DNA from 3 places in the Pseudoalteromonas sp. NZS100_1 genome. Region 1 is predicted to be linked to each of the others. Evidence: predicted binding sites of a transcription regulator. Region 1 holds the regulator's gene; each other region holds the start of a gene.

Region 1 (3,326 bases):
CCGCGTTCACACAATTTTAGTACCAATCGAGACTAAAAAAAGTAAAAAAAGCGACAAAGGTCAACCATGAGCACATTAAAAGCAGAGCTATTAGCAAAGAGCTATAAAGGCCGTGAAGTTGTAAAAAACGTCGGCCTTGAAGTCAAAGCTGGCAGTATTGTTGGCTTACTTGGCCCTAACGGCGCAGGTAAAACTACCACGTTTTATATGATAGTAGGACTTGTACCTAGCGACAAAGGTAAAATATCGATAGACGATAACGATATTACTCTTTTACCTATGCATAGTCGTGCTAGATTAGGCATTGGCTACTTACCGCAAGAGTCTTCAATATTCAGAAAGCTGACTGTTTATCAAAACTTAATGGCCATTTTAGAAACGCGCAAAGAGTTAAATAAACAAGCTAGAGAAGACACTCTCGATAAATTATTAGATGAATTTAGCATACAACACATTCGTGATAGCCAAGGTATGGCATTGTCGGGTGGCGAACGTCGTCGTGTTGAAATAGCACGTGCGCTGGCAGCAGATCCTAAATTTATATTACTGGATGAACCATTTGCAGGTGTTGACCCGATTTCGGTATTAGACATAAAGAAAATAATAGAACATCTTAAAAATCGTGGGATTGGTGTATTAATTACCGATCATAACGTAAGAGAAACCCTTGATGTTTGTGAAAAAGCCTACATTGTTTCTCATGGGGAGCTGATTGCATCAGGTACTCCAGAACACGTATTAAATGATAAAACAGTACGCGATGTTTACTTAGGCGAGCAATTTAGGCTGTAACATTTACGCCATGTCTTTAAGCATCTGCTAGTATTAATTATAACAACATAAAAGGATTGTTAGAGATACATGAGGCAATCACTACAGCTGCGCATGGGCCAGCAACTTACAATGACTCCACAGCTGCAACAGGCTATTCGTTTGTTGCAACTCAGTACATTGGATCTCCAGCAAGAAATACAAGAAGCTCTCGACAGCAACCCGCTATTAGAGGTTGAAGAACCAGACTATTCCGAAGACGCTGCAGGTAAAAACGAGCAAAAAGCAGATACAGATGACATAACTGTTAGCGCATCTGCCGATGATGCTCCAAGCGAATACGAACAAGATAGTGGTGAAGCACTTGCAAAAGACACGCTAAGTGACGACATGGCTATGGATGTTAGTTGGGATGAGTACATGAGTGCCGCCCCAGCAGCATCATCGGGTCCGATGCCTGAAGACGAATCAATATACCAAGGCGCCTCTACTGAAACGCTTCATGAGTATTTAATGTGGCAATTACAACTAACGCCATTTAGCCCTACCGATGAAGCCATTGCTATTGCTATTGTAGAAGCCGTCGATGATTCAGGCATTTTAACACTAAGCTGCGAAGAAATTTTAGAAAGCTTTAATCAAGAAAACGAAGAAGATAACGAAGTTGAACTTGATGAAATTGAAGCAGTATTAAAGCGCATCCAACTGTTTGATCCTGTCGGTATTGCTGCACGTAGTTTACAAGAGTGTTTATGTATTCAACTTAACCAGTTTGATAAAGAAACACCTTACATTAATGAAACGAAAATGATTTTAACCGAGCATATTGATTTATTAGCAGCTCGTGACTATCGTACATTAATGAAGAAGACTAAGCTCAAAGAAGAAGAGCTTAAAGAAGTAATGACATTAATACATACTCTTAGCCCTAAGCCTGCAGATACTATTGTAAGAGAAGAGTCTGAGTATGTTATTCCTGATGTGTCAGTTAAAAAAATTAAAGGCCGCTGGGTTGTTGAGTTAAACCCAGATAGCATGCCTAAAATTCGTGTTAATAGCCAATACGCTGCAATGTCTCGCACTGTAAAATCCAGTGGTGACAGCCAGTTTATTCGCTCGCATTTACAAGAAGCTAAATGGTTTATTAAAAGCTTAGAAAGTAGAAACGACACGCTATTAAAAGTAACAAATTGTATTGTTAAGCAACAACAAGGCTTTTTTGAACACGGTCCTGAAGCCATGAAACCAATGGTTTTAAATGATGTTGCTGAAATGGTAGAAATGCACGAATCAACAATTTCGCGCGTAACAACCCAAAAGTATATGCACACACCCCGTGGTATATTTGAGCTTAAATATTTTTTCTCAAGCCATGTAAGCACCGAAAACGGTGGTGAATGTTCATCTACAGCAATCCGTGCGCTTATCCGAAAATTAATCGCAGCAGAAAACTCAGCAAAACCATTGAGTGATAGCAAAATAGCGGATATATTGGCTGAGCAAGGAATTAAAGTAGCGAGACGTACAATCGCAAAATACCGCGAATCTCTGGCTATTCCACCGTCAAATCAGCGTAAAAGTTTGATTTAAGACGCAAAAAAAAGAGGGTAATGCTTATGCAACTAAACTTAACTGGTCGTCACGTAGAATTAACCGATTCACTAAGAGACTATATTAATACCAAATTTGCGAAGCTAGAAAGACACTCTGATCATATTAATAATGTTCATGTCATTCTCGATGTAGAAAAATTAAATCAAAAAGCAGAAGCCACCATACACGTAAGCGGTGCTGAGCTATTTGCCTCTACAGAACATCAAGATATGTATGCCGCCATTGACTCGTTGATCGACAAGCTCGATCGACAAGTAATTAAACACAAAGAGAAGCTTGCTCGACACTAATATGATGAAATTAAGCTCACTTATATGCCAGGACTGCAGCAAAGCTGCGGTCCTTTTTAATAGCAAAAAAAGAATTTTAGAGTTCATTAGCGAACTTGCTCACGACAAACTTCCGTATTTACCGCAACAAGATATTCTTAATGCTTTAATGAGCAGAGAAAAATTGGGTAGTACAGGTATAGGGCGTGGCATTGCGATTCCTCACGGAAGAATGAGCGGCGCAGAAGAGCCATTAGCTTTAGTGCTCGTTAGTGAAACACCAATAAATTTTGATGCTATAGATAATCGCCCTGTTGATATTTTTGTCGCACTCATCGTACCAGATGGCGATAACCAGCAGCACTTAAAGACTCTAGCAACCATTGCTGATAAACTAAACAACAAAGATTTTTGTAAACAGTTACGCAGTGCAAAATCAGATACTGAGCTTTACCAAGTTATTGTCAATCAATCATAGTTTTATAAAGGGTGTTAAATGGAGTTAATTATCATAAGCGGCCGTTCTGGTTCTGGAAAGTCGGTTGCTTTACGCGTTGTAGAAGATTTAGGTTATTATTGCGTAGATAATATTCCAGTTAACTTGCTTCCTTCATTAGTTCGCAGTGTGTCTGATAGCTATGATAAAATTGCTGTTAGCATTGATGTGCGTAA
Region 2 (3,326 bases), on a different contig from region 1:
ACAAAATACAGCAACTAGAGTACGCAAAAGACATTAGTGAGCTACAAGCTAAAGAAGAATATCAACAAAAAATAATTTGGCGACTCAGCGCTGCTATTGCATTTATTTTAGTGATTGCTTCATTATTTTTATTTTATCGGCAAGCTCGACAACGTCAAAAATATCACGATATTTCATTAACAGATTATCTAACAAATTGCCCTAATCGCAGAGGAATAATGCGCGCAGCAGAAGCAAAGCTTGGTGAAGGTAAAATGACGATAGCAATTGTTGACTTAGACTACTTTAAAAAAGTTAACGACCATTTTGGTCACGATGTTGGAGATTTAGTTCTTATTGCCTTTGCAAAAGCTGCAAAAGAAACACTATGTAATGATCATCAGTTTGGTCGTTACGGCGGCGAAGAATGGTTATTTGCACTAAATACGGTTGATGAACGAATAATTCGCGATATATTTAACCGACTCGCCATTAGCTTCGCCAAGCATTGCAGTAATATAGAAGACTTTCCTAGTGATACAAAAATCACCTTTAGTGCAGGGGCCTCTGTAAGTGGCTCTTTAAAAAGCACACTAGATGTTCTTATTAAGCATGCAGATAAATTACTTTATAAAGCAAAAGAAAACGGAAGAAACCAAGTCGTTGTTGATTAAATAAGCACAGCTAAAAGTATTGGCTCATTTACTTGACTAAAGTCCGTCTAAAACCATTTGTTTAATTTTATGTGCTTTTACAAAATGATCTAATTTATGGGTGTGTATCCACCAAGTAGCAGCTTCCATAAGTAGCTCTGGGTCGTCGTTTTTATTAGCAAAAAATGCATAAAAAGAAAGCCCTACATTTTCGCCTTTGCTGGCTATTTTTTTATCGCATACGGTAATTATTTTTGCTCTTAGTTCTTCCCTCATACATACCTTATTTAATTATATTTTTACTATTAAAATACGCTATTTAAAAAACTAACCATTAGCTGTAAAAGGCTTCGATCAACCAAGCCATGATTCTCAAGCTCTTTATTAGGCGTATTTACTTTTGCAGCTTTGCATTCATTATCTAATGTCTCATTTTTACGTGTATCGGTTTCGTATGCAATATCTGCTTGTTCCATACATTTTGCCGAGCCTGCGTAAGGCTTTGCCGCACAAGCGCTTAGTAATAAAAAAAGTGGAATTGCTATCAATAATTGCTTCATAACTAATCCTATTTTTACGCAACTTATTTAATTTAAATTACAGCTGCAAGTTAGCCTATTTACTTTCTACCACCATTACAAAAAATTCAAAAAAGAACGTACCGATAGCATCAAAAAAAGTGTCATTTTTTTCATCCTTTTTAATTTGTGCGCTAATGCATTGATTATAAACTTCTGAGCTTGTTTGAGCGCCATTTCGATCAACCGTTTCAGCCTCTTCAATGCATAAGTTAGGGTCAGAACGTGGGGCAGTACTACAAGCACTTAGTAAAGCGCACAGCAATAATGCGGCGATGGGGCTTTTTGTGTTCATCCTTAAACTATCCTATTAAGTTAACGTGCTACCTGCATTTATACCGATTGGTATTATATGTGGGAGTAATACATATAGATTGTACCTAAATAATGTTGCTACTTTATCACTGCAATAAAATAAACAACCAGTAAATATTTGTAAGGTTCTGTAGGGATTTATACTCACTTCTATAATTGAACTACGTAAAAGCCTGAAATTATTGCATTCATATCACTGTAAAATTTACAGTGATAGCAGCCCAAAAATAAAAAATTAAAATAAAAGCAATAAAATACATCAACTTAATATTTGGCATTTAGTTTGCTAGTTAGTGATATAAGCAAATAAATTGTAAAAGGATTAGTTATGAATATTTTTGAAGCACTACGTCATGACCATGACAAACAACGAGAATTGGTAGATGCGCTTATTCAAACGCACGGCGACACAGAGCAGCGCCACACGCTAATGGACGAGCTAAAAACAGAACTAGAACAACACGCAAAGTTTGAAGAACGTTACTTTTACAACCCACTTATGTTTGATGACTTAACTCATGAAAAAGCGCGCCACAGCGTAGCTGAACATCACGAAATTGATGAATTAATTGAACAACTTGAAGATACCGAAATGAGCTCGTCTGCATGGTTAGTTGCAGCTAAAAAACTGCATCATTTAGTACATCATCATTTAAGTGAAGAAGAACACGAAGTATTTCAATTAGCGGGTAAAGCACTAACCGAAGGGCAAAAACAAAGCTTGGCAAAGCAGTATAATGATGCAATGCACTAATACTTTTTATTTGTGAGTAACTTTACTCACAAATAATTGAACCACCTTATATACACTCCCTTGTGTACTATTGGTTATAAGCCACTTGGCTTATAACCATTTTTTTAAGCCTATATGCTAACTCTTCTCTAGTAAGGGTGCTTCTGTCGGATCAAAAATTCGATACGCCACTAGCTTTAAACCATCGTTAATAAAAAACCACACCAAAGCATATGCCCACACAGCAAGTGCCCATCCCCATCCTAGTGGGGTCATAAACACACCATAAACAGCAATAAGTGTTGCTATAACTTGCGTGCCAAATACGGCGACCATTAATATAGCAGACGGTTTAATAGACCAAAATGGACCTCGGGTACGCGCTAAAAATATAGTCAAATGCCCTGCTACAGAAAGTAATAAGTACATTAATGTTTGAAGATGAGGACGGTCGAGTTCAAATACTTTATCTCCTAAGTAAAATAAACCAAAGGCTGCAATTGGCCCTACAATTCCCAGCACAGATGCAATACCTAAAACGAGCCGCATATTCCATGTCTCGGGCTTATTTTGATAATGCACATTGTCGTATGCAATAGACAAAATGGCGGCATCGTTAAGTAAAGCAAGCATTACAATCATGACTGCTGTTAACGGATAAAAGTTAAAAATTAATATCGCCATTGTCATAAAGAGTAGTACGCGCAGTGTTTCAGCAACCCTGTAAATAGCGTAACTGTTCATGCGTTGAAATATTTTTCGGCTTTCTTTAACTGCATCAATAATAACCGACAAGCCATCGGTCATTAACACAATTGATGCTGCTGAACGCGCTGCATCTGTAGCACCCGATACAGCAATGCCACAGTCAGCTTTTTTAAGTGCTGGCGCATCATTTACGCCATCTCCTGTCATGCCAACAATGTGCCCTCTATGCTGAAGCACATCAATAATATGGTATTTATGCTCAGGGAATACTTGTGCGAATCCGTCAGCACTCTCGATAGAATCATCTAACTGTGTGGCTTGATGATACTCAGTTGCACCAAATCCACTAGCATCAAGAAT
Region 3 (3,326 bases), on a different contig from region 1:
GGCCACAGACTAACAGGTTAGAGGTGAATTATGAGCTTCAATATTGCATTAACCGGCCTTGCTGCCGCGCAAAAAGATTTAGACGTAACGGCAAATAATATTGCAAACGTTAATACCACAGGTTTTAAAGAGTCACGCGCTGAGTTTGCCGATGTTTACGCTTCATCAGTATTTAGCTCTGGTAAGACTAAAAATGGTGACGGTGTGCAAACAACCATGGTTGCGCAGCAGTTTCATCAAGGCTCACTGCAATTTACAAATAACTCACTTGATTTAGCAATCACTGGTGAAGGTTATTTTGCGATGACCGACGATTTATCTTCGCAAGATTTAACATATACACGTGCAGGTGCATTTAAGCTTAACCAAGATAACTTTATGGTTGACGCAAAAGGTAACTTTTTACAAGCATTCCCAGTTGATTCATCTACAGGTGATACAACGTCGGTAAGTTTGAGCACAACTGATCCAATTCAAATCCCTGATTCGTCTGGTTCACCTCGCGCAACAGAAAATGTATTTTTGTCGTTTAACTTAGATGCAACGGCGGATCCAACAGGTCTAGATTTTGACCCTGCTTCTAGTGGTACTTATAACTCATCTACGTCAACAACGGTATATGATTCACTGGGTGAACCACATATTTTACAATACTTTTTTGCTAAAGAAGATGATGCCGCAGCAGGTGGTACAGATAACAGTTGGGAAGTATACGCAACACTCGATGGCAAAGTAGTTGATGGCACAACTGGTGGAGAACAAACCGCGCCTTATACACCACTTACCACCCTTGGTTTTAACTCAAGTGGTTTACCATCAACAACAGGTGGTGTGGCAAATACAAATACAACTACTTTTGATGAAATACTACTACCAGCGGGTTCTGGTGCTGGTTTATCAACATTACTAGACAATGGTGCAACTTTCCCAGGTACTGGTATTGAGCTTAACTGGCGCGATGAAAATAACACGGCAGGACGTATCCCAACTCAGTATTCAAGTGGTTTTGAAGTAAAAGCACTCGATCAAGATGGCTCAACGGTTGGTCGTTTAGCCGGAATTGATATAGGAACAGACGGTAAAATTGTCGCTTCTTACAGTAATGGTGACTCAACATTCCTAGGCCAAGTGGCTATGGTACGTTTTCCAAATTCACAAGGGTTATCACAAGTGGGTGATACAAGCTGGAAGCAAAGTATTGATTCAGGTGAACCTGTAGCGGGTGAAGCTGGTTCGGGTACATTTGGTGGAATTAACTCATCAGCGCTTGAGCAATCAAATACAAACCTTACTAATGAACTCGTAGACTTAATTACTGCACAGCGTAATTACCAAGCAAACTCACGTGCGCTTGAGGTTAACTCAACTATTCAGCAAAGTATTTTGCAGATTCGATAAGCTAAACCCCATTAAATATATTAGGCTGCATTTTTGCAGCCTTTTTTATAAGTCCTCTTTGTAAACCCTTCTAAATACCTCTCAATGTTGCGTCAAATTTAATCTGGCACCTATTTTGCATTTATAAGTTCAGAGATTTTTTATGTGAGTCGATACTATGGACAAAATGGTCTACATTGCGGCCTCTGGCGCTAAGCAAAGCCTACAAGGGCTTGCTTTAAAAGCCAATAATTTGGCAAATGCAAATACAACGGGTTTTAAAGCCGACTTTGCGCAAGCACGTTCTATGCAAGCGTTTGGCGAAGGTTTGCCTACACGTGTATTTTCAATGCAAGAGCGTCCGGGTTCAAACATGGTATCGGGTGGCATTGTTCAAACCGGGCGAGACTTAGATATCGCGATGAGCGATAACGCATGGCTTGCTGTGCAAGATGCCTCCGGTAATGAAGCTTACACAAAAGTGGGTACGTTAAACGTTACTGCTCAAGGCATGCTCGTAACCAGCCATGGTCGTCAAGTTATTGGCGAAGGGGGACCTGTTATTTTACCTGTCCCGGTTGAAAAAATAGGGTTTAGTCAAGATGGCGCTATTCAAGTTCGACCACAAGGCGCTCCCGCTAATTTTTTAGAAGAAATAGACACGCTTAGAGTGGTAGAAGCAAATAGCTCTCAGCTCGAAAAAGGTAACGATGGTTTATTTAGGCCAAAAGCCAATGTAACAGTAGATACCTCTGCCAATGTAAAAGTTTTAAGTGGTTCGCTTGAAATGTCGAATGTGAACCCTGTTCACGAAATGGTCGACATGATAAGCCACCAGCGCCAATTTGAATTACAAGTGAAATTAATGAAAACAGCTGAAGAAATTGACGAGCGTCAAGATCAGTTATTACGCATAGTTTAACTTTAAAATGAGGATACGATTATGAATCCAGCATTGTGGATCAGTAAAACTGGGCTAGACGCTCAACAAACCGATATATCGGTTATCTCAAATAATTTAGCGAATGCGAGTACCGTAGGTTACAAAAAAAGCCGCGCTATATTTGAAGATTTACTTTATCAAAATATTAATCAACCAGGTGGCCGTTCATCGCAAGATACCGAAATGCCATCGGGCTTAATGTTAGGTGCGGGTGCTAAAGTTGTAGCTAACCAAAAAGAGTTTACGCAAGGCAACATGTTGACCACCGAAAATTCACTAGATTGGATGATTTCTGGCGAAGGTTTTTTTGAAGTACTGCAACCAGATGGCAATATTGCTTACTCGCGCAACGGCCAGTTTACTACCGATGGCGATGGACGAATTGTTACATCGGGCGCAGGTTATGTGATTCAGCCAGAAATGAATGTACCAGATGACGCGCAATCAATTACGGTTTCGCAAGACGGCGAAGTATCTGTACGTGTTGCAGGCCAAGCCGATAACGTGGTCATTGGTCAGCTGACTATTAGTGATTTTATTAATCCGTCGGGTCTTGAGCCAATCGGTCAAAATCTTTATACCGAAACAGCTGTAAGTGGTGCGCCGGTACAAGGTAACCCTGGTGTTGAAGGGTTAGGTAGCATTATTCAAGGCTCACTCGAAACTTCAAACGTAAATGTAACTGAAGAGCTCGTAAACCTAATAGAAACTCAGCGTATTTACGAAATGAACTCAAAAGTAATTTCGGCCGTTGACGAAATGATGAGTTATATCAATCAACAGCTTTAATAGAGTAGGGGGAATTATGCGTAATATTATTTTATTTGCAGCGGGCACATTATTTTTAAGTGGCTGTATGTCTACGCAAAATAGTGAAGTAGTACAGGACGATCCTTACTACGCACCTATGTACCCCGAGCCTATTTTAGAGCCGCTGGTAGCCACAGGTTCATTGTTTAATACTCATACATCAAACGACTTATATTCTGATAAAAAAGCGCTACGT

The links. Region 1 encodes sigma-54, which starts transcription at its own class of promoters, with help from an activator protein. Its sites were predicted from a motif close to GTTGGCACGNNNNTNGNNT; they were not measured.
Region 2: the regulator sigma-54 is predicted to act here: its motif matches at 1,796-1,814, upstream of I6F66_RS11140 (hemerythrin domain-containing protein).
Region 3: the regulator sigma-54 is predicted to act here: its motif matches at 1,501-1,519, upstream of I6F66_RS00775 (flagellar basal body rod protein FlgF).

Annotation. Positions count from the first base shown of each region.
Region 1 covers NZ_JADYXN010000004.1:37,908-41,233, reverse strand. Annotated here, with positions in the region: gene lptA (lipopolysaccharide transport periplasmic protein LptA) at 1-70, shown strand, start outside; gene lptB (LPS export ABC transporter ATP-binding protein) at 67-792, shown strand; gene I6F66_RS03870 (RNA polymerase factor sigma-54) at 862-2,361, shown strand; gene hpf (ribosome hibernation promoting factor) at 2,388-2,675, shown strand; gene ptsN (PTS IIA-like nitrogen regulatory protein PtsN) at 2,680-3,132, shown strand; gene rapZ (RNase adapter RapZ) at 3,151-3,326, shown strand, end outside.
Region 2 covers NZ_JADYXN010000014.1:42,697-46,022, forward strand. Annotated here, with positions in the region: gene I6F66_RS11120 (GGDEF domain-containing protein) at 1-653, shown strand, start outside; gene I6F66_RS11125 (DUF6500 family protein) at 690-908, opposite strand; gene I6F66_RS11130 (hypothetical protein) at 938-1,192, opposite strand; gene I6F66_RS11135 (hypothetical protein) at 1,248-1,505, opposite strand; gene I6F66_RS11140 (hemerythrin domain-containing protein) at 1,854-2,279, shown strand; gene I6F66_RS11145 (plasma-membrane proton-efflux P-type ATPase) at 2,397-3,326, opposite strand, start outside.
Region 3 covers NZ_JADYXN010000001.1:160,128-163,453, reverse strand. Annotated here, with positions in the region: gene flgE (flagellar hook protein FlgE) at 31-1,398, shown strand; gene I6F66_RS00775 (flagellar basal body rod protein FlgF) at 1,556-2,299, shown strand; gene flgG (flagellar basal-body rod protein FlgG) at 2,321-3,109, shown strand; gene flgH (flagellar basal body L-ring protein FlgH) at 3,126-3,326, shown strand, end outside.